Niabella beijingensis: one gene and its partner. Each later gene encodes a partner of the first gene's protein in a complex. Links are inferred from orthologs where the notes say so. Each region holds a gene or a part of one and is shown in the gene's direction. Other genes may lie near its edges.

What was found.
Region 2: rpmF (region 1) and K7B07_RS20025 share a complex: the UniProt entries of both Escherichia coli proteins name them as parts of the 50S ribosomal subunit. The link is inferred for Niabella beijingensis from one-to-one orthologs.

The regions. Positions count from the first base shown.
Region 1 is NZ_JAIQDI010000002.1:2,335,235-2,345,067, forward strand. What follows is about bases 3,054-5,836. They hold rpmF (50S ribosomal protein L32), read left to right. Parts: upstream 3,054-4,239; coding sequence 4,240-4,434; downstream 4,435-5,836. Other genes in these bases: K7B07_RS25760 (Glu/Leu/Phe/Val family dehydrogenase), read left to right, coding at 3,054-3,482; K7B07_RS25765 (YceD family protein), read left to right, coding at 3,635-4,186; plsX (phosphate acyltransferase PlsX), read left to right, coding at 4,533-5,483; K7B07_RS25780 (vWA domain-containing protein), read right to left, coding at 5,516-5,836. Outside these bases: K7B07_RS25740 (thymidine kinase), read left to right, coding at 1-214; K7B07_RS25745 (heme exporter protein CcmB), read left to right, coding at 226-879; K7B07_RS25750 (cytochrome C assembly family protein), read left to right, coding at 1,092-1,799; K7B07_RS25755 (CcmD family protein), read left to right, coding at 1,796-2,008; more of K7B07_RS25760, read left to right, coding at 2,064-3,053; more of K7B07_RS25780, read right to left, coding at 5,837-6,523; K7B07_RS25785 (MBL fold metallo-hydrolase RNA specificity domain-containing protein), read right to left, coding at 6,618-8,021; K7B07_RS25790 (DUF4442 domain-containing protein), read right to left, coding at 8,114-8,590; K7B07_RS25795 (thioredoxin family protein), read right to left, coding at 8,614-9,108; K7B07_RS25800 (TonB-dependent receptor), read right to left, coding at 9,168-9,833.
Region 2 is NZ_JAIQDI010000002.1:936,342-946,098, forward strand. The notes cover bases 2,316-5,022. They hold K7B07_RS20025 (type B 50S ribosomal protein L31), read left to right. Parts: upstream 2,316-3,398; coding sequence 3,399-3,647; downstream 3,648-5,022. Other genes in these bases: K7B07_RS20015 (TrmH family RNA methyltransferase), read left to right, coding at 2,316-2,447; K7B07_RS20020 (YajQ family cyclic di-GMP-binding protein), read left to right, coding at 2,532-3,023; K7B07_RS20030 (putative sugar nucleotidyl transferase), read left to right, coding at 3,736-4,872; tpiA (triose-phosphate isomerase), read left to right, coding at 4,847-5,022. In the rest of the region: ppk1 (polyphosphate kinase 1), read right to left, coding at 1-1,662; more of K7B07_RS20015, read left to right, coding at 1,863-2,315; more of tpiA, read left to right, coding at 5,023-5,608; K7B07_RS20040 (glycosyltransferase), read left to right, coding at 5,620-6,762; K7B07_RS20045 (sigma-54-dependent transcriptional regulator), read right to left, coding at 6,795-7,982; K7B07_RS20050 (pyruvate dehydrogenase complex E1 component subunit beta), read right to left, coding at 8,055-9,044; K7B07_RS20055 (cation diffusion facilitator family transporter), read left to right, coding at 9,201-9,757.

The DNA.
Region 1 (9,833 bases):
ACTGGATATGGATTTTACCGGAAAGCCTTTTGGCCAGATGCCCTTTCTCCTCGCAAAAGCAGATTATATTACCAAGCTGCATGCCATCTGTGTCAAATGCGGAAATATCGCCAATTATTCTTACAGGAAAATTCCCGATGACGAGCAGATCATGCTGGGCGCCACCGATGCCTATGAACCCCGCTGCCGGAAATGTTATTTTGATAAAGTTTAAACCATCAGTTTTTGCGACAACATCCAATCATAGAATTAGTAAAAAAAGATTTGATACTGGAAATCAGGCAACAATATAGTTTTTATGGAATTCTGTTATATATAGCTGCCACCGTTTTTGTTCTTTTTCTTGTATTGGACGAGCCGGAGGGCGCCACCTGGAACGGGCTTTTCTGGGTGATCCAGCTGTTTATTTGTATTAATGCGGTTGCTAAAAGTTTTTTACAGGAAAGCCGCGGCCGGATGCTATACTTTTATTCCATCAGTTCTCCTGTTCACTTTGTGCTGGCCAAGCTGTTGTTCAATTCTGTACTTATGCTGCTGATGTCCTTTATCAGTCTCCTCTTGTTTTTTGCCCTGCTGGGCAGTCCGGTCGAAAAAACAGCGCCGTTTGTCGGCCTGGTATTGCTGGGGGGCTGGAGCCTGAGCATGGTGTTCACTTTTTTGGCGGCTATCGCGGCAAAAGCACAGCAAAATGCCGCCATCATGGCCATCCTGGGCTTCCCGGTCATTGTGCCGCAGCTGATGCTGCTGATGAAGATCAGTACCGCTGCTTTTAACCCTGCGCTTGCCATTCAGTGGAATGATATTGCCCTGCTGGTGGCGCTGGACCTGCTCGTGGCAGTACTTGCAGTAATCCTTTTCCCGTTTTTATGGCGCGATTAATCCCGTATCCCCAGAGGTCTTTATATTAAAATAAAACCTTTTGATTTTTTCTTGACTGAAACAGCGGGATCCCTGCAGAAGTCTTACCGATTTTCTACAGGAATTCCTTTTTCATTACTCAATTTTCAAATTTGGTTTAATAAACAACTTTCCGCTTACTTTTGTGTTTTGTTGATTACTATAAGGTACAGTTAAGACAAGAATACTAGAATATGTATAAATCGTGGTGGAAAATCCTTTGTGTACTCCTGTTAATATATGCGCTTGTCGCCGGATTGCTTGTCAAAGTTCCCAATCTTCCCATTTTAGGAGAAACCAGCCGTAATCTGTTTTATCATGTGGGCATGTGGTCGGCAATGATGGTGTTATTCATCTGTTCGCTGGTGCATTCCATCCGGTACCTGCGCACCATGAACCTGAAGTACGATATCGCTGCCAAAAACTATGCAACAGTGGGCATTTTCTTTGGGCTGCTGGGGTATGCAACCGGTGCTATCTGGGCCAGCTATACCTGGGCCGATCCCAACAACCCGGCTTTTCAGTCGTTCAGTGCGGTGGCCCGCGAGCCCAAACTTATCGGCACTGCGGTGGCCCTGCTGATCTATTTTGCTTATCTGATCTTAAGAGACTCCATCAGCGATATTGATAAAAAAGCCCGGGTGGGCGCGGTATACAACATCTTTGCGTTTGCAATGCTCTTCCCTACTATTTTTATCATCCCGAGATTGCTTCCCAGCCTGCATCCCGGACAGGAGGGCAATCCGGCATTGAATTTTAAAGATGTGAGCCCGGAGATGCGTATGATCGAATATCCCGCATTTATCGGGTGGGCATTGCTCGGGGTCTGGATCGCTACGCTCAAGATCCGTATCCATTTACTGAAAGAAAAATCGCTTTTAAAACCGCTTTTAAAAAAATGAAGAAACCGATACCCTTTTTTGTCGTCTTACTGCTGCTTGCCACTCCCGGTCTGGTAATGGCACAATCCTCCACAGACTCGCTTATGAGGCGCGACGGCAGAATTTATGTGGTGATCGCGGTATTGCTGGTAATACTCCTCGGCTTGTTTTTATACATGTTCCGCGTAGAGCGGAAACTGAAAAAACTGGAGAAAGAGACAGAGGATTAACGAACCCCTCTCCTGCCAACTGTTGCGTAAATTGCTAATTTGAAAATATACAACTATGTCTGAAGTCCATTACAATTTTTTTGAAGCCGTAGAAAAGAGCTTCCATAAAGCTGCCAGATTCACCAAATGGGATAAAGGACTACTGGAGCAGATCAGTGCGTGTAACTCGGTATACCGGATGCGTTTTCCTATCAAAAGAGAGAACGGGACAATCGAGGTCATTGAGGCTTACCGTGTACAGCACTCGCATCACAAAACACCCTGCAAAGGCGGGATCCGTTTTTCCATGCAGGTTACCCAGGATGAAGTGATGGCCCTTGCAGCTTTAATGACCTATAAATGTGCCATTGTAAATGTGCCCTTTGGAGGTGGCAAAGGCGGTATCAAGATCGATCCCAAGAATTATACACCCTATGAGCTGGAAAAGATCACCCGCCGCTATACATCGGAACTGATCAAGAAGAATTTCATAGGACCGGCTACGGATGTGCCGGCGCCGGACTATGGTACCGGTGAACGTGAGATGGCCTGGATCGTAGACACTTACAGCGCTATGAACCCGCAGGAAATTGATGCTGCAGGTTGTGTAACAGGAAAGCCCGTGAGCCAGGGCGGTGTCCGCGGCCGCAGGGAGGCTACCGGACTGGGAGTATTCTTTGGTATCCGCGAGGTTTGTAATATGCCGGAAGAAATGCAGAAACTGGGGTTAACGACCGGCATTGCAGGTAAAAGAGTGATCGTTCAGGGGTTGGGAAATGTAGGCTATCATTCCGCAAAATTTTTCCATGAAGCGGGGGCGCTTATTGTAGGTATCGCCGAATTTGAAGGCGGTATCAGCAATCCGAACGGACTGGATGTAGAGGAAGTATTCCAGCACAGAAGACGCACCGGATCGATCCTCGGTTTTAAAGACGCCACCGGTCACACCAATTCACTCGAAACGCTGGAGCTGGAATGCGATATCCTGATCCCCGCAGCCCTGGAAAATGTGATCGACAAAAATAATGCACCCCGTATAAAGGCAAAGATCATCGGGGAAGCAGCCAACGGCCCGCTGACACCGGAAGCAGACGATATCTTTTTAAATAAACATGTGCTCGTGGTGCCGGATATGTACCTGAATGCCGGCGGGGTGACCGTTTCCTATTTCGAATGGCTGAAGAATCTGAGCCATGTCCGGTACGGAAGACTGGAAAAGCGGTTTACAGAAAACGTCAACACCACCATCCTGGAGGAACTGGAAAGCCTGTCGGGAAAACGAGTGGCGGAAAAGAACCGGAAAATGATCATGCACGGCGCGGATGAGGTGGATCTGGTATACAGCGGACTAGAGGAAACTATGATCGGCGCCACAAGGGAGATCATGGAAGAATGGCGCAGCAATCCCGAAATCCCGGACATGCGTACGGCGGCCTATGTAGTGGCGATCAACAAAGTAGCAACTACTTATGCCGAGCTGGGCATTTTCCCATAAACAAAGAATCCTTTTTTATACGCTGATTATCAAATCAATAGGAATCAGCTGCGTCAAAAAAGCAGTCGGCTTAAATTAGCACCCGCTTTTTTGGTTAATTTGACATATTTTACGTACTTTTGCATCCCTAAAATAAAGGGAGGAGTTGAGCCATGGCTTACAGAAGAGAGTATGATATTGCTTTTGTGGGTTTAAAACCAGGAGTTCATGAGTTCAATTATGAAATAGCAGACAGGTTCTTTGAGGATTTTCAACAGCAGGACTTTACCAATTGTAAAGCGCATATAAAACTTTCGCTTGATAAAAAAAGCAGTTTTATGATGCTGAAGTTTGAAGTAGGCGGCAAGCTGGATGTGGTTTGCGACCGCTGCAACAATACAATTGCACTGGACCTTTGGGACGAATTCATCATTACGGTCAAAATGGTGGAAGACCCGGAAGTGATGAATGATCAGGAAGATGATCCTGATGTATACTATATCAGCCGGGGCGAAAGTCACCTCAACATGGAAAACTGGATTTATGAATTCATAAACCTGAGTATTCCGATGCATAAGACCTGTGGTTTTGAAAATGCAGACGGGCCCCAATGCAATCCGGAAGCATTAAAAATGCTAAACAAACTGGATGTGGAAGCCCATTCAAAGAAAGAGAACAACCCGCTTTGGAAAGATCTCGAAAAATTCAAAGACCTGGATAATTAAACGTATATTAATAAAGAAGAAACATAATTTAGAACTATTTAATTTCATCAGTTATGCCAAATCCGAAACGCCGGCACAGCCAGCAAAGAAGCGCAAAACGCAGGACTCACTATAAAGCAACTTCAGCTACTTTAACTACAGACGCCACTACAGGCGAAACACATGTACGCCACCGTGCATATGTGAATGAAGGGAAACTGATTTACAAAGGAAAAGTTGTTGCTGAAAAAGCGCCTTCAAAAGCTTAAAAAAAACGTTAAGTCCCGTTTACTTAACTTGTTCATTCCAAATTCATTGACGACCTTTGGTTGGTAATGTATTTGGAATTTTTAATTTTAGTCCGTTTATGAATATTGGAATTGATACAATGGGAGGAGATTTTGCTCCTCTTGAGGCATTGCGAGGGATTAAAAAATATCTTTCCGGGAATGAAAATAACAAAAAGACCCAACTCACCCTTTTTGGTGATGAAGCTGCCTTAAGCCGGATAATAGCAGAAGAAAAGATACCAACAGAGATGCTGCAGGTTGTACCTACAACGCAGGTCATCGATATGCATGAGCACCCCACCAAAGCATTAAAAGAAAAACCACAATCCTCTATCGCTGCAGGCTTCCATTACCTGGCAGGGGGAAAGACCGATGCATTCATCAGTGCCGGCAATACCGGCGCCATGCTGGTGGGAGCACTTTTCAGTCTTAAAACCATCGAAGGGATTTTAAGACCGGTCATCTCATCCATTATTCCTAAACAGGGGGGCCGTACCGGGCTGATCCTTGATGTGGGACTGAATGCGGATTGTAAACCGGAACAGCTGAACCAGTTTGCCACCCTGGGCACGGTATATGCCCGGCATATCCTTGACATCAGCGATCCCAAAGTAGGACTGCTAAATGTAGGCGAGGAAGAAGGCAAAGGCAATCTTCTGACCCAGGGGGCCTACCCCCTGCTGAAAGCCAACAACACCATTAATTTTATCGGAAACATCGAAGGGCGCGATACCTTTAATGAAAAAGCCGATGTGATGGTGTGTGATGGTTTTACCGGTAATGTCATTTTAAAACTGGCCGAATCCATTTATGACATCTCCCGGACGGAAGGCCTGGAGAACGCCTACCTGAACCGTTTCAACTTTGAGATCTATGGCGGCACCCCGGTATTGGGAATCGAAAAGCCGGTGATCATTGGTCATGGCATTTCAAAAGCCACCGCATTCTGTAACATGATTTATGTAGCTGAAAAAATGCTGCAGACCGATGTATTGCAAAAACTAAAAGAAGCGGTTCAACAAAGTTAAACCGCCTCCCCTGACTCATTTTAGCATTTATGTTACTGGTAGCGGATGGTTACCGGTACGTCTATGGTGTAGTTGTAGGGTGTTACTACCTGTAGTACTACCTTATAAGTACCCTTTGATATGACCGTGTTGCCCTTTGCGGGGGTCATTTCCCATTCCACTGAATAGAATCTGGCAGATCCGTCGAGCAGTTTGCCCAGGTTACCAAACATACTGATCAGTTGTTTGGCGTCTTTCGCGTACATAAATGCACCGCCGGTAGCAACGGCCTGATCGTAGAGATAATCATCGGATGAAGCACCCAATCCGATATTGTAAAGACGTACATTCCCTGTTTTTGCCGCATTTACCACATCAGCACCACTTTTACTTCCGGAATTGTTTTTACCATCAGTAAAAGTAAGCAGCGCCTTCACCGGTTTTGCAGCACTTTTGGAAAGGCTGTTCACCGACTCGTATTGGGAATCATAAAGCAGTGTCTGGTCCTTGGGTTTATTACGTACACTCTCCACGTCTTTTACAAGCTGCGCGGTGTCTGAGCTGAAGCCGGAACCTATCTTATAGTAATTAGAAGAGAACCACCATACCCAGGAATCGTTGCCCTGCTCCATGTTCCAGCAGAAGATCTTGCCGGCATTGATCCGCAGGTCATCCGGATCCGTATCATTGGTGCTTCCGCTCTGATCCATCAGCATGATAGAGGAATATTTCGAGCCGCCTCCGCCACCGGTCAGCGAAGCTTTTATGGTTTTAAAGGCATATGCATTCAGCAGCGTATCGATCCAGAATTGACTGGTACCAAATCCATACTCCATATTTTTGGAATCCTTGAACAAGGCAAGATCCACCGAAAAACGTACTTTCTGTTCGCCGCCTTCCAGCACTCTTACATTATACACAGCCGCAGAGGGTAATGAGTTGTCATCAAGCGGCGGGGTTATCTTAATTGTATCATCCTTTTTGCAGGAAAACAGCACAACAGCCACAAGCGCTGCTCCAAGACGCAGTTTCAGTGATCTGCCGGGGTAGTTCATTCGCATGGTTTAATTTTACTGCGAAAATACCCTCGATTGTTAAATCTGAAAATACAGGTAAACCGGTATTTTTGGTTGCAGAAGGAAGGAAAAGCCCTGGCTATGTCAATCCGATCTCAAAATGCCGTTCGGGGATCAGCACATCGCGAAAGCCTTTTTTTATCAGCCGCTGTTTAAAGTCCAGCTGCACTTCCGGTTCCCCATGTACCAGGAACAACTGTTTTACCTGCTGCGGGTCCTGACAGGCAAGCCACTGGCTCATGTCCTCATAATCGCCGTGCGCGCTCATACTTCTGACCTGCCCGATTTCTGCGTTGACCTGGTGGTCGATCCCAAAGATCCCGACTTCCCTGGCGCCCGCCAGCAGCCGGCCTCCCAGCGAATGCGGCTCGCAGTAACCGGTCATCACAATAGCATTCCTCGAGTTTTCGATATTATTGCTGATATGGTGTTTTACCCGTCCTGCATCGGCCATCCCGCTTGCAGAAATAATTACCATAGGGCCATTCTTAAAGTTCAGTGCCTTTGATTCATCCACCGATTTGATATAGGTGAGACCGGGAAAGCTGAACGGATCATCGTCATTTTTCAACACATGCTGGATCTGCCGGTTAAAATACTGCGGAAACCGTTTTACCACATCCGTTGCCTCAATGCTCAGCGGGCTGTCCACATAAAACGGGATCTTCGGAAGTACCCGTTGCGCTTCCAGCTGGTTCAGCGCGTATAAGATTTCCTGTGTACGGCCCACACTGAACGCGGGGAAGATCAGTTTGCCTTTCCGTTCCACACAAACCTTATTGATCCACTCCAGTAATACTTCGGGCGTATCCCGCACATCTTCATGCAGGCTGTTTCCATAGGTTGATTCCATAATGATATAATCCGCCTGCGGAAATACTTCCGGTGACCGGAGGATCACATCCCGGTACCGCCCCAGGTCGCCGCTGAAGGTGATATGCGTTTCTTTTCCGTCTTCGCGTATCCTTAAATGCACACACTGACTTCCAATAATATGACCGGCGTCTGTAAAGGACGCCTGAACGCCTTCAATGACATCAAACCATTCCCCGTATTCCCTGGTCTCAAATAAGGTCATTGCCAGCTTGGCATCTTCAATGGTATACAGCGGCCGCTGTAACTCGGAAGAGGCGCCCTGCCGTTTTTTTTCCAGGAACCGCATGTCGCTCTCCTGTATTTCCGCGCTGTCCATCAACAGGATATTCGTCAGGTCTTTTGTTGCAGGTGAGCAAAATATCTTTCCCCGGAATCCCTCGTTCACAAGTTTGGGAATAAGCCCCGAGTGATCGATGTGTGCGTGCGACAGGATCATTACATCCACTTCGCTGCTGATAAAACCAAAGTCCCTGTTCAGCCGGTCGGTCTGGTCGCCCAGCCCCTGGTACATGCCGCAATCAAGCAATAACTTCTTTCCGTTCTTTAAGGTGATCAGGTGTTTGGATCCTGTAACAGTTTGCGCCGCACCATGAAAAGCAATCTTCATATGTTTCACTTTAATATTTAGGATAGGATTTAATTTATCCAACAAGATAAAGAAAGAATTTTATATCCCATTCCTTTATCATTATTTTAACCCTACTTTGCCTTAAACGACCAGGTAATACGGAAGGTTGCAATAAGTTCTCCGTTTGCATTCACCCCGCTGGATGTTGCAGCAAACTGCTGCGGTTGTTTTTCATTTACGGCACGCTGTACCGCTTCAAGCAATGCCGCACCATCGGCACAGGTAAAAAGGGTTATACCTGTTGCCTTTTTGAAAAACTCAGATTCCAGCTTTACCACCAGCAACGCTACTTTTGCCGGCTGATCCAGCGTAGCTGCCATTGCCAGGATCCCGGTGCTTAATTCCGCAGCCATGGCCAATGCTGCAAAATAAGTAGACCGGAACGGATTTTTGTTCATCCATTTATAAGGTACGGATACCGTACATTGGTCAGCATCCGCTTTGCGGATCCGGAGTCCGGCCCATAATGCAAGGGGCAGTTTTGATAATAAAAACATCCTGTATCGTACAGGATGTTTTAAAATGTTTAAAAAGTCGGTTGCTTTCATACTGTGTTTTTGATCGGATGAAATCACTCCTTATATTTCTGAGGATCCAGGGCATCAGGTGTCCAGTTGGAAAGGAAATCCGCCACCTTATCCTTACTGTATCCCTTACCTTCTTCCAGGTATCCGGAGTTTTGAGTATGGAGCAGCTTGCCCTCCTTGTCCAATACCAGGAATACCGGGAATCCAAAGCGCTGGGGATAACTGTAATCTGCCAGCACCGGAAGATTTTTATTCTCCTTGCTGTAATTAAGATGATATACCACGTAGGCACTTTTTATAATCGAATCCGCAACAGGGTCCGTTTTTGTAAACTGGTAAAATCTTGCACACCAGATGCACCAGTTGCCACCGATCTGCACCAGTACATGTTTGTTTTCTTTCTTTGCTGTAACCACCGCTTTACGGATTCCTTCCCGGGCATCTTCATCCGGCCGGTAGATCCGGAATGTTTTAAGATCCTGTGCACCCGCAGCAATTGTGCTTACAAATGCGATGGATAAAAATAAAAACTGCTTCATATTGTTTGATGTTGACCGGGTAATTCAACAACAAATATAATTACAGATCAACAGAACGCTTATTTTACTTTCCAGGCGAACGGCAGGATGAGCCGGGCCGTAAAATTCCTGCCCATATTGAATACCCCCGCCCTGCCCGTAACCGGGTTTTCGGGAGCATACTTCAACCGGCTCAGGTGTTGCTGGTAGGCCACATCCCCGATATTATTCATTGCCAGGATAACCACCGCCCGTTTTGTTCCACCCCAGTAGATATCGCTTCCGATGCCCGCATTGAACAAGGTATAAGCCGGTGTAGCCGTTTCCGTATCATAACCGGAAAAGTACTGGTTCTGGGCGCCCACATTGTCCATTTCCACTTTAGCATAGAAATTTCTGAAGGCTTTCAACTGTGTAGGAAATTCTGCCCGCAGCTCTGTCAGCAATCGCAGCGGCGCGATCAGGGGAAGATTGTCCGAACCATCAACAGCATTGGTAAACACGCCTCTTGTCCAGCTGAATGAATTTTCAAAATGCAGCCAGTCGAGTGGATGCGGGTGTATATCCAGCGTGGCTTCCACCCCATACAGATTGGCGCTTTGCTGTGTGAATTTATAGACATACAAATTCCCGATTGCGGAATCAACGCCTGCACTGTTCTGCAATTTCTGATAATAGATATAATTATTGATATGATTGATATAGGGAGATACATTCAGTGAAACGTGCTCGGTATTCACATCCAG
Region 2 (9,757 bases), 1.4 Mb from region 1 along the record:
GCCTGCCCGTGCGGCTTCATAGAGCTTCTGGATCATATCGATATCTGAAAGCGAATTCATTTTGATGATGATCTCCGCTTTTTTGCCTTTGCGGGCCATCAGGATCTCATGGCCGATCAGCTTTACGAGGAAGCTGCGGATAAGGTGCGGGCTGGGAATAATGGTAGTGCATTGCTGTAATGAAAGCTCATTGGTCTTTGGCTTTTCCAGGTATGCAAAGATCCGGTTCACATCGGCCATTATTTTTTTATTGGAGGTCAGCAGGCAATGATCGGCATAGATGCGGGCTGTTTTTTCATTCAGGTTGCCGGTACTTACAAATCCGTAATATTCCGTTCTGGGGCCCTTCTTTTTTTTGATGATGCACAATTTTGCATGCACCTTCATATTCTGAAATCCTGTGAGCACAGTAGCACCTACATCTTCCAGGCGCTGCTTCCATTCAAGGTTTGCTTCTTCATCAAACCGGGCCTTCAGCTCCAGCATGACGGTTACTTCCTTGCCGTTGCGTACGGCGTTGATCAGCGCATTGATGATCTTTGACTGGGCGGCCAGACGGTAACAGGTGATCTTTATGGAAACCACATCCGGATCGAAAGCCGCTTCCCGGATGAGGTCGATGATGGGCGTAAAATTATGATAGGGATAACTCAGCAATACATCCCGGTGCATGATCACGTCCGAAATGCGCTGGTCCAGCAGCAGCGGATGGTCGAATGGTTCTTTCCGCCGGCTTACATGTTTGAATACTTTTGACGGGAAATCGATAAAATGCCGGAAGTTATGAATGGCGCCCGCAGGACTGATGGCATCCAGCTTTCCAAAACCCATACGCGTAATAAGATACTGCAGCAGATCGGCATCCATGCGCTCATCGTAGGTAAAGCGGACCGGAATGCCTTTCTTCCGGTTCTTAAGTCCGGTTTCCAGTTTCTGGATGATGGATGTATTGTCTGCGGTATCAATATCCAGCTCCGCATCCCTAGTGAATTTAAAAATATGAGCACTGAACTCATCATACCCGAGAAACCGGAAAATATGCGGGAGGTTAAAAATAATGGCATCCTCCAGCAGCATGATATCGTGCTGACTGGCGCGGGAGGGAAGCTCAATAAAACGGCCCACCGCAGTAACCGGAACTTCAATGATGGCATATTTGCGGTCCTGCCGGTTAAAACTCTTGCGCATCACCACACCCAGGAAAATGGATTTATCCCGCAGCGCCGGAAATTTTTTGATATTCTCGATCATCAGGGGAATGATATTCGGACTGATCTCCGTTTCATAAAAATCCCGGATGAATTTTTTCTGGGTAACAGTAAGCTGGGTCTCCGTCCTCAGGTAGATCTTATTCCGGTTAAGACTGCGCTGAACGTTTTTCCATACCCTTTCAAATTCTTCCTGCTGGTCGGTCATCAGGCGGTGGATCTGGTCGAGGATCTTTTGAGGGTTCTTTTCCGGGTGCATGTTCAGCTTTGATTCAATCCGCAGCATGCGTTTCAGCGAAGCGATCCGGACACGGAAGAACTCATCACGGTTATTGGAAAAGATCCCCAGAAACTTAATGCGTTCATTCAGCGGTACGGTGGGATCCGCAGCTTCCTGGAGCACACGGCCGTTAAACGCCAGCCAGCTGATGTCTCTGGGTATAACCTTCTGCATAACTTTTGAGTGAATATCCACAATAATAATACTTTATCGGCAGAATTACGGGGAATAATCGGAGTTTCAATAACCGCCGGCTTTAAATTATTATTAAGAAATTCGATGTTTTGTTTTGTTGCGGGACCCGGTTTATAACAGAATGTCACCATTGTGTCCGCAATTTGTGGTTACATTTGCCGTTCACAAAAGCTGTTCAAATGACCAACGAGCGAAAGGAAAAACTGGAACAGGTGATCCGTAAACGCCAGGAAGGACTGGCCGTTGTGCTGGAAAATGTTTTTGACCCGCACAATATATCGGCTGTAATGCGCAGTTGCGATGCGGTGGGTATACAGGATGTGTATATTTTGAATACAAAGATCCCGCGGCACAAAAAATGGGGTGCAAAAAGCAGCTCCAGTGCTGCCAAATGGCTGTCGATCCATCAGTATGATAATGCCGTAGCCTGTTTTTCGGATTTGAAAAGCAGGTACGATTGCGTATTTACCACACACCTCAGCTCTGATGCGGCAAATCTGTATCAGCTGGATCTTACCCGGCGGGTAGCATTGGTTTTTGGGAATGAGCGCGAGGGTGTAAGCGATGAGATCCGCGCGCTTGCAGACGGAAATTTTGTAATTCCCCAGGTGGGAATCATTCAGTCGCTAAACATCAGCGTGGCCTGCGCGGTCAGTATTTATGAAGCTTTCCGGCAACGGGCGGATGCAGGTTTGTACAATGGCCCGGCGGATACCGACTATCACAGACAGCTCCGCACGGATTGGGAACTGCCGCAGGGATAATGTAAAAAGAACCGGATCATTATTTTCTTAGTAACTTTAGAGGGATCATTTATTTAATCATCAGAATCTATAACAGAATTTAATATGCCTTCATTTGATTTTGCCAGTAAAGTAGATGCGCAGGCACTGGATAATGCAGTGAATGTGGTTAAAAAAGAAATCACCAACCGTTTTGACTTTAAAGGGTCACACGTTGTAATCGAACTCGATAAGAAGAACTTCAAAATCCAGGTGGAAACCGATGATGATATGAAGATGAAACAATTGCTGGATGTGCTGGTGAGCCGGGCACACAAGCAGGGGATCGCGCCGGAAGCGTTCGACCTGGGCAAGGAGGGTAGCCAGGTAGGAAAGGCCTGGAAAAAAGACATCGAAGTACGTAACGGGATCCGCCAGGAAGATGCCAAAAAAATAGTAAAACTGATCAAGGATGCGGGGTTAAAGGTACAGGTGTCGATCCATGAGGATGTGGTGCGGGTTACGGGCAAAAAGATCGACGACCTGCAGGCCGTTATCCAGGCCTCAAAAGGCTGGGAGCTGGGTGTGCCCCTGCAGGTGGAAAATATGCGGAACTAAACCTGCCGGCAGATCTTCCGGGCAGCCGCACCTGGATTGCAGTAAGCGGTATCGCCTCGATTTTGTTGTATAAATTGAGCAGCGCGTGTCATCAGCAGGGCCCATTATGTGCTGAGCCAACGGTGCTGTGCATCCACTCTGGCTTTTTTATACCGGATAAAACCCTGAGAATGATCGAGGCGCTGTTTTTAATGATCTTAATGGGTCAGGAATACCTGGTTATGCATAATTGTTATTTTTTGGCCCCTGATTCGCATCAATCAGATGTCTTTATCCTGGTTTTTGCCGTTGATTGATTATTTTTTGTACCTTCGCACCTCAAAATTATTAATAACTGTACGGCAAAATCCGTACAACCTTAAAAATCATATAGTTATGAAACAAGGTCTCCATCCTGAAAATTACCGTCTGGTGGTTTTTAAAGACATGAGTAACGGCGATACCTTTTTAAGCCGCTCTACAGCAAATTCAAAGGAAACGGTCCAGTGGGAAGACGGCAACGAATATCCTGTAATAAAACTGGAAATTTCAAGCACTTCTCACCCCTTCTTTACCGGTAAAAACATGCTGGTGGATACTGCGGGCCGTATTGATAAATTCAAAAGAAAATACGCGAAGAAATAATCTGGTGCTTTTCTACGATTTTTATAAACCCCGGTCATCCGGGGTTTTGTTTTACCCTTGTTTCTGTTTATCTTAGACACCTCAATTTATGCGTGCAGTCATTTTCACCCATAAGCAGTACAGGGCGGAGCTTCTTTTCCCTTTTAGTCTTACTACTGCGGTAGAGGAAATGCCCGCCGGCATGCTCACCAACCGGCGGCGCTGGGAGCTGATTGCGGCAACCGCTTTAAAAAGTGACCCCAATGCCTGCTGGCACATTCCCGCCCATCTCGTACCATCAGAAGCCGTGGTGTCCCTTCTCAATACCCTTTCCCCGGGAGCGTCGTTGCAGTTTGAGAACGGGGCCGTAGCGGGTTATGGCTCCATGGATACGGTATTCGACGGCGGTGCGGCGGTACCGGCAGGGACGGCCTCCTTCCTGGAATACAGCTGGGATATCTTTGAAAGAAATGTGGCCCTCCTCCAGTTTGATTTTTCCCTGCTTACAGCGGGGCGCCGCTCGGCGCCACTGCGTGAGGGCAACCGTTGTACCAATGAAGCAGCGGTGTTTATTGAGGAAGGGGCGGATGTGCGTTTTTCCATCATCAATGCCGAAGAAGGCCCGGTGTATATTTCAAAGAACGCACTCGTTATGGAAGGTACCTGCATCCGGGGACCGGTTTTTATCGGTGAAAATGCCGTGGTAAAAATGGGCTCGAAGATCTACGGGGGAACCACCATCGGCCATGATTGTACGGTGGGCGGAGAGATCAAGAACAGCGTGTTCTTCCCCTTCTCGAACAAAGGGCACGACGGATATGTGGGGGACTCGGTGATCGGTCACTGGTGCAACCTTGGCGGGGGAACCACTACCAGCAATATGAAGAATACCGCAGGTCGCATCCGCATCGAACTTCCCACCGGGGCGGTGAAAGCAGGAACCAAGTGCGGCGTGCTGATGGGCGATTATTCCCGCGCAGCGATCAACAGCTCTTTTAATACCGGAACGGTTACGGGGATCTGCTCCAATATTTTTGGAAACGGATTGACCCCGAAATGGATCCCTTCCTTTTCCTGGGGCTATGATACAGCGATTGCCTACGACCTGGAAAACGCGCTTGCCCACCTGGAGCGGTGGATGCAGACAAAGAAGCAGGTACTTACGGATACCGAACGAAATTTAATTACCCATATTTATAATCAACAAAAACAAAGAAATCATGAGACAGCAAATAGCAGCGGCTAACTGGAAGATGAATTTAACGTATGTAGAAGGGCAGCAATTGCTAAAAGATATTCTGGACGAGAACATCGAAACAACCGAAAACCAGGTAGTGATCTTTGGTATTCCGTTTCCTTACCTGATGACGGCAAATGAAAAAGTAAATACGTTAAAGAACTTTTATGTGGCCGCACAGAACTGCTCCAATAAAAAATCGGGAGCTTATACCGGGGAGGTTTCTGTAGACATGCTGCAGTCGCTGAACATCAAGTATTGCATCATTGGTCACAGCGAGCGCCGGGAATATTTTAACGAGACCAACCTGGAAATTTCCGAAAAGCTGGATCTCTTGCTGGGTGCAGGCTTGAAGCCCATTTTCTGCTGTGGTGAACCACTGAGTGTACGCGAAGCCGGTACGCAAAATGAATATGTGGAAAAACAGCTCCGGGAATCATTGTTCCATTTATCAGCCGAAGACCTGAAGAATGTGGTGATCGCTTATGAACCCATCTGGGCGATCGGTACCGGGAAGACCGCAACTACAGAGCAGGCACAGGAAATACATGCTTACCTGCGTTCTGTAATCGCAAAACAATATGGCCAGGAAGCAGCAGAGGATATTTCCATTCTTTACGGAGGCAGTGTAAAAGCCGGTAATGCAAAAGAGCTGTTCAGCTGTCCGGATGTGGATGGTGGCCTGGTAGGCGGCGCATCACTGGTTGCCGTGGATTTTGTGGAGATCATCAAATCCTTAAAATAAGCAGGGAACAAATGCTGAAGGTGCTTTGGCTTTGCAGCTGGTACCCCAATAAAGTAGCTCCTTTTGAAGGGGATTTTGTACAGCGCCATGCGCAGGCAGCTTCTTTATACAATCAGATTCATGTTATTAAAGTGACGCCCGATCCGGAAGGGAAGGGCGTCACTTCTGTATTACGGGAAAATCCCGGATACCCGCACCTTATCGAGGAACACATCTATTATCCTAAAAGGCCGGGTATTGCCGGGAAACTGCGGTCCTATTTTTACTGGTACCATCTTTATAAAAAAGCGGTCACGCGCTACATCAGCACCAACGGAAAACCGGACCTGGTTCATGTGCATATTCCGTTTAAATCAGGATTAATTGCGCAGTGGATCAAAAAAAAGTATGGGATCCCGTATGTAGTAACAGAGCATTGGGGCGGATATAACACACAGGTAGAAAACAATTACCGGCAGCGGCCGTTTTGGTTCCGGCAGGTGATCAGGGATACACTGAAGAACGCTGCTGCAGTACATTCCGTAAGCCGGTACCTTGGTGTCCGGCTTCGGGAATGGGTATGGCCCGTAGAATATACAGTTATTCCCAACGTAGTAAATACCCGGTTATTTTTTGCAGGACCTCCAAAAACAGGAAACAGCTTTGACCTGCTGCATATTTCAACAGGGGCTTCTGTTAAGAATGTACAGGGGATCATTAACGCCTTCCTGAAGCTGGATCCGCTGGTGTATTCTCTTAAATTACTCGGCCTGACCGAGGCGCTTAAAGCACAGCTGCGGCGCGAATATCCGCAGGTGCTGTCGGAAGGGACCGTTTCCTATGAACAGGTAGGGGAAGAACTGCGGAAAAGCAATGCATTGCTCATTTTCAGTCATGCTGAGAATTCACCCTGTGTGATCGGCGAAGCCCTTTGCTGCGGAGTGCCGGTAATTGCAACGGATGTGGGGGGGATTGCCGAGCTTGTCGATGCCTCAGACGGGATCCTGGTAACCGCCGGCGATGAGGAAGGGCTGGTGGCTGCAATTGAGCGTATGTACGCGGATTATATGTATTTCCCCGATCAGCTGGCTGAAAAGGCCGCGGAACGTTATTCCTACCAGGCAATTGGTAAACAATTTGACGAATGGTACCGGATATCACTTAGCCCGCAATAACAGGAATCGGGAAGAAGGGTATACTGTATGAATTAATTTATCGATACGTAATTCTGCACGTCCGGCGCTGAGATGGTTTTGCCGCTCAGAATTACCAGGCGCTCTACTACGTTCCGGAGCTCACGGATGTTGCCCGTCCAGTTGTATTGCTGCAGCAGCTCGATAGCACCGCCGTCGATGCCTTTTTTGGCAATACCGTAGTCTTTACAGATATCATCCAGGAACTGGTCAACAAGGAGCGGGATATCATCCCTGCGGTCGTTCAGTGAAGGCACGTTGATAAGGATCACGCTAAGCCGGTGGTACAGATCCAGCCGGAAATTTTTATCTTCCACTTCCTGCAGCAGGTCTTTATTGGTTGCAGCAATCACCCGTACATCTACATTGATATCCTTGTCTGCGCCTACCCGGGTGATCTTTCCTTCCTGTAGGGCCCTTAGAACTTTTGCCTGGGCATTCAGGCTCATATCCCCGATCTCGTCCAGGAACAGCGTACCGCCATTGGCCTGTTCAAATTTCCCGATACGTTGTTTTATAGCTGAAGTAAAAGATCCCTTTTCGTGTCCGAATAATTCAGATTCAATCAGTTCGGTTGGTATTGCAGCGCAGTTCACCTCTACCAGGGGACTGTTGGAGCGGTTGCTTAATTCATGGATCCATCGTGCCACCAGTTCTTTACCCACACCGTTGGCACCGGTTACCAGCACTCTTGCCTCGGTGGGTGCCACTTTGTTGATGGTCTCTTTTATCTTCTGGATAGGAGCAGAAGTACCCACAATTTCCTGGACCTTGGATACTTTTTTCCGCAGCACTTTGGTTTCGGTAACCAGGGTCGTGCGTTCCAGTGCATTACGGATGGTGATCAGCAGGCGGTTCAGGTCCGGGGGTTTTGAAATGAAATCATAAGCGCCCTTTTTAACCGCTTCCACCGCTGTTTCGATGTTGCCATGTCCGGAGATCATAATAACGGGGATGTCGGGGGCAGCAGCACTTGCTTTTTCCAGGAACTCGATGCCGTCCATCTTCGGCATTTTGATATCGCAGAGAACTGCATTGAAGGCCTTTTCTGAAAACAGTTTGAGTCCTTCCTCTCCGTCAACGGCCTCAGTTACCCTATATCCCTCAAACGAAAGGATCTCTGAAAGCGTTTTTCTGATGGACGCTTCATCATCAATAATCAGGATCTCCTGTTGATTATCGTTGGTTTTACTTTTCGGCACGGAGTTATTTTAGTTTATGTTGAGAAATAAAATGAGCGGCTCTTCAAAAATACTATTCGGAAGACCCGGATCCTATTTCTTCAGGTACATTACTTCTTTCACCAGTTTTACGGTCCTGGGCACATCGGGTAAAGCGGCAGCAACCAGGTTCGGCGCATAGTGCAGCGGTGCATCGGCTGCGGTGATCCTGCGGATCGGAGCATCCAGGAAGTCGAACGCATCCTTTTGTACCCGGTAAGAGATCTCGGAAGATACGGAAGCGAACGGCCATTGTTCTTCCACGATCACCAGCCGGTTTGTTTTACGCACACTGGCGAGGATGGTATCCATATCCAGCGGGCGGATGGTCCTCAGGTCGATCACCTCGGCACTGATCCCTTCTTTTTCCAGCTCTGCAGCAGCACCGAGTGCCACTTTCATCATTTTATTAAACGAAATAATGGTTACATCCGTTCCTGCTTTTTTTATATCCGCCTTGCCCAGCTCAATGTAGTATTCTTCTTCCGGAACCTCCATTTTATCACCATACATGGTTTCACTTTCCATAAACATCACCGGGTCTTCTTCGTAGCGGATGGCTTGCTTTAAAAGCCCTTTAGCGTCGTATGGGTTACTTGGAGAAACTACTTTAATACCGGGGATATTTGCATACAGCGATTCAAAAGCGGTAGAGTGTTGTGCACCCAATTGTCCGGCAGAGCCGTTCCCACCTCTGAAAACAATAGGACATGATAACTGTCCGCCACTCATTGCCAGCATTTTAGAGGCAGTATTTAAAATTTGATCTAAGGCAAGAACCGCAAAGTTCCAGGTCATGAATTCCACGATCGGACGGAGGCCGCTTTGAGCAGCACCTACGCCAACGGCTGCAAAACCCAATTCGGAAATAGGGGTGTCGATCACCCTTTTTTCACCAAATTCGGCCAGCATTCCCTGGCTCACTTTGTAAGCACCATTGTACTCGGCCACTTCCTCACCCATGAGAAACACACGGTCGTCTCTTCTCATTTCTTCGTTCATTGCCTCTCTGAGGGCTTCCCTGAAAGCTATACTCCTTGCCATATTTAGTAAATTGTCATTTTAAGAGTGGCAAATTTAAGTGAGAAGTGCCAGAATACCAAAGAAGGATTGTTTCGCCTGATGGTTTAAAGTTCTTTCAGACGGCCGATTGCCGGCCCGGAAGAATTTGTTAATTTTCAATCATAAAAAGGTTTCCCGATGGCACATGTGCATGAAGTGGAGCGGTCTGCCGGAAGCAGGCATAAGAAAAAGCTGATACTGGTTTTGATCATCACCGGCGTTTATCTTGCAGCCGAGGTGATCGGTGGTATTCTCACCAAAAGCCTGGCCCTTTGGGCAGATGCCGGTCATATGCTCACAGATGCCGGCGGCCTTGTGCTGGCGCTGCTGGCCATCCGTTACGGAGAACGTTCACCAACACCCGGACGCACTTATGGCTATTACCGGGCCGAGATCCTGGCAGCGCTGACCAATGCCGTGGTACTGATCGGGATATCCCTGTATATCCTTTACGAAGCCTACCAGCGGTTTCAGGATCCGCCCAAAGTGGAAGGCGGAATGATGATGCTGATCGCCGTGGTGGGATTAATAGTAAACCTTGCGGGACTCTATATCCTCCGGAAAGATTCGAAGGAGAGCCTGAATATGAAAGGTGCGTATTTTGAGGTGTTGTCAGACATGCTCACTTCTGTTGCAGTGATTGCCGGCGGTGCCATCATGTTGTTTACCGGGTGGTATTATATTGATCCGATCCT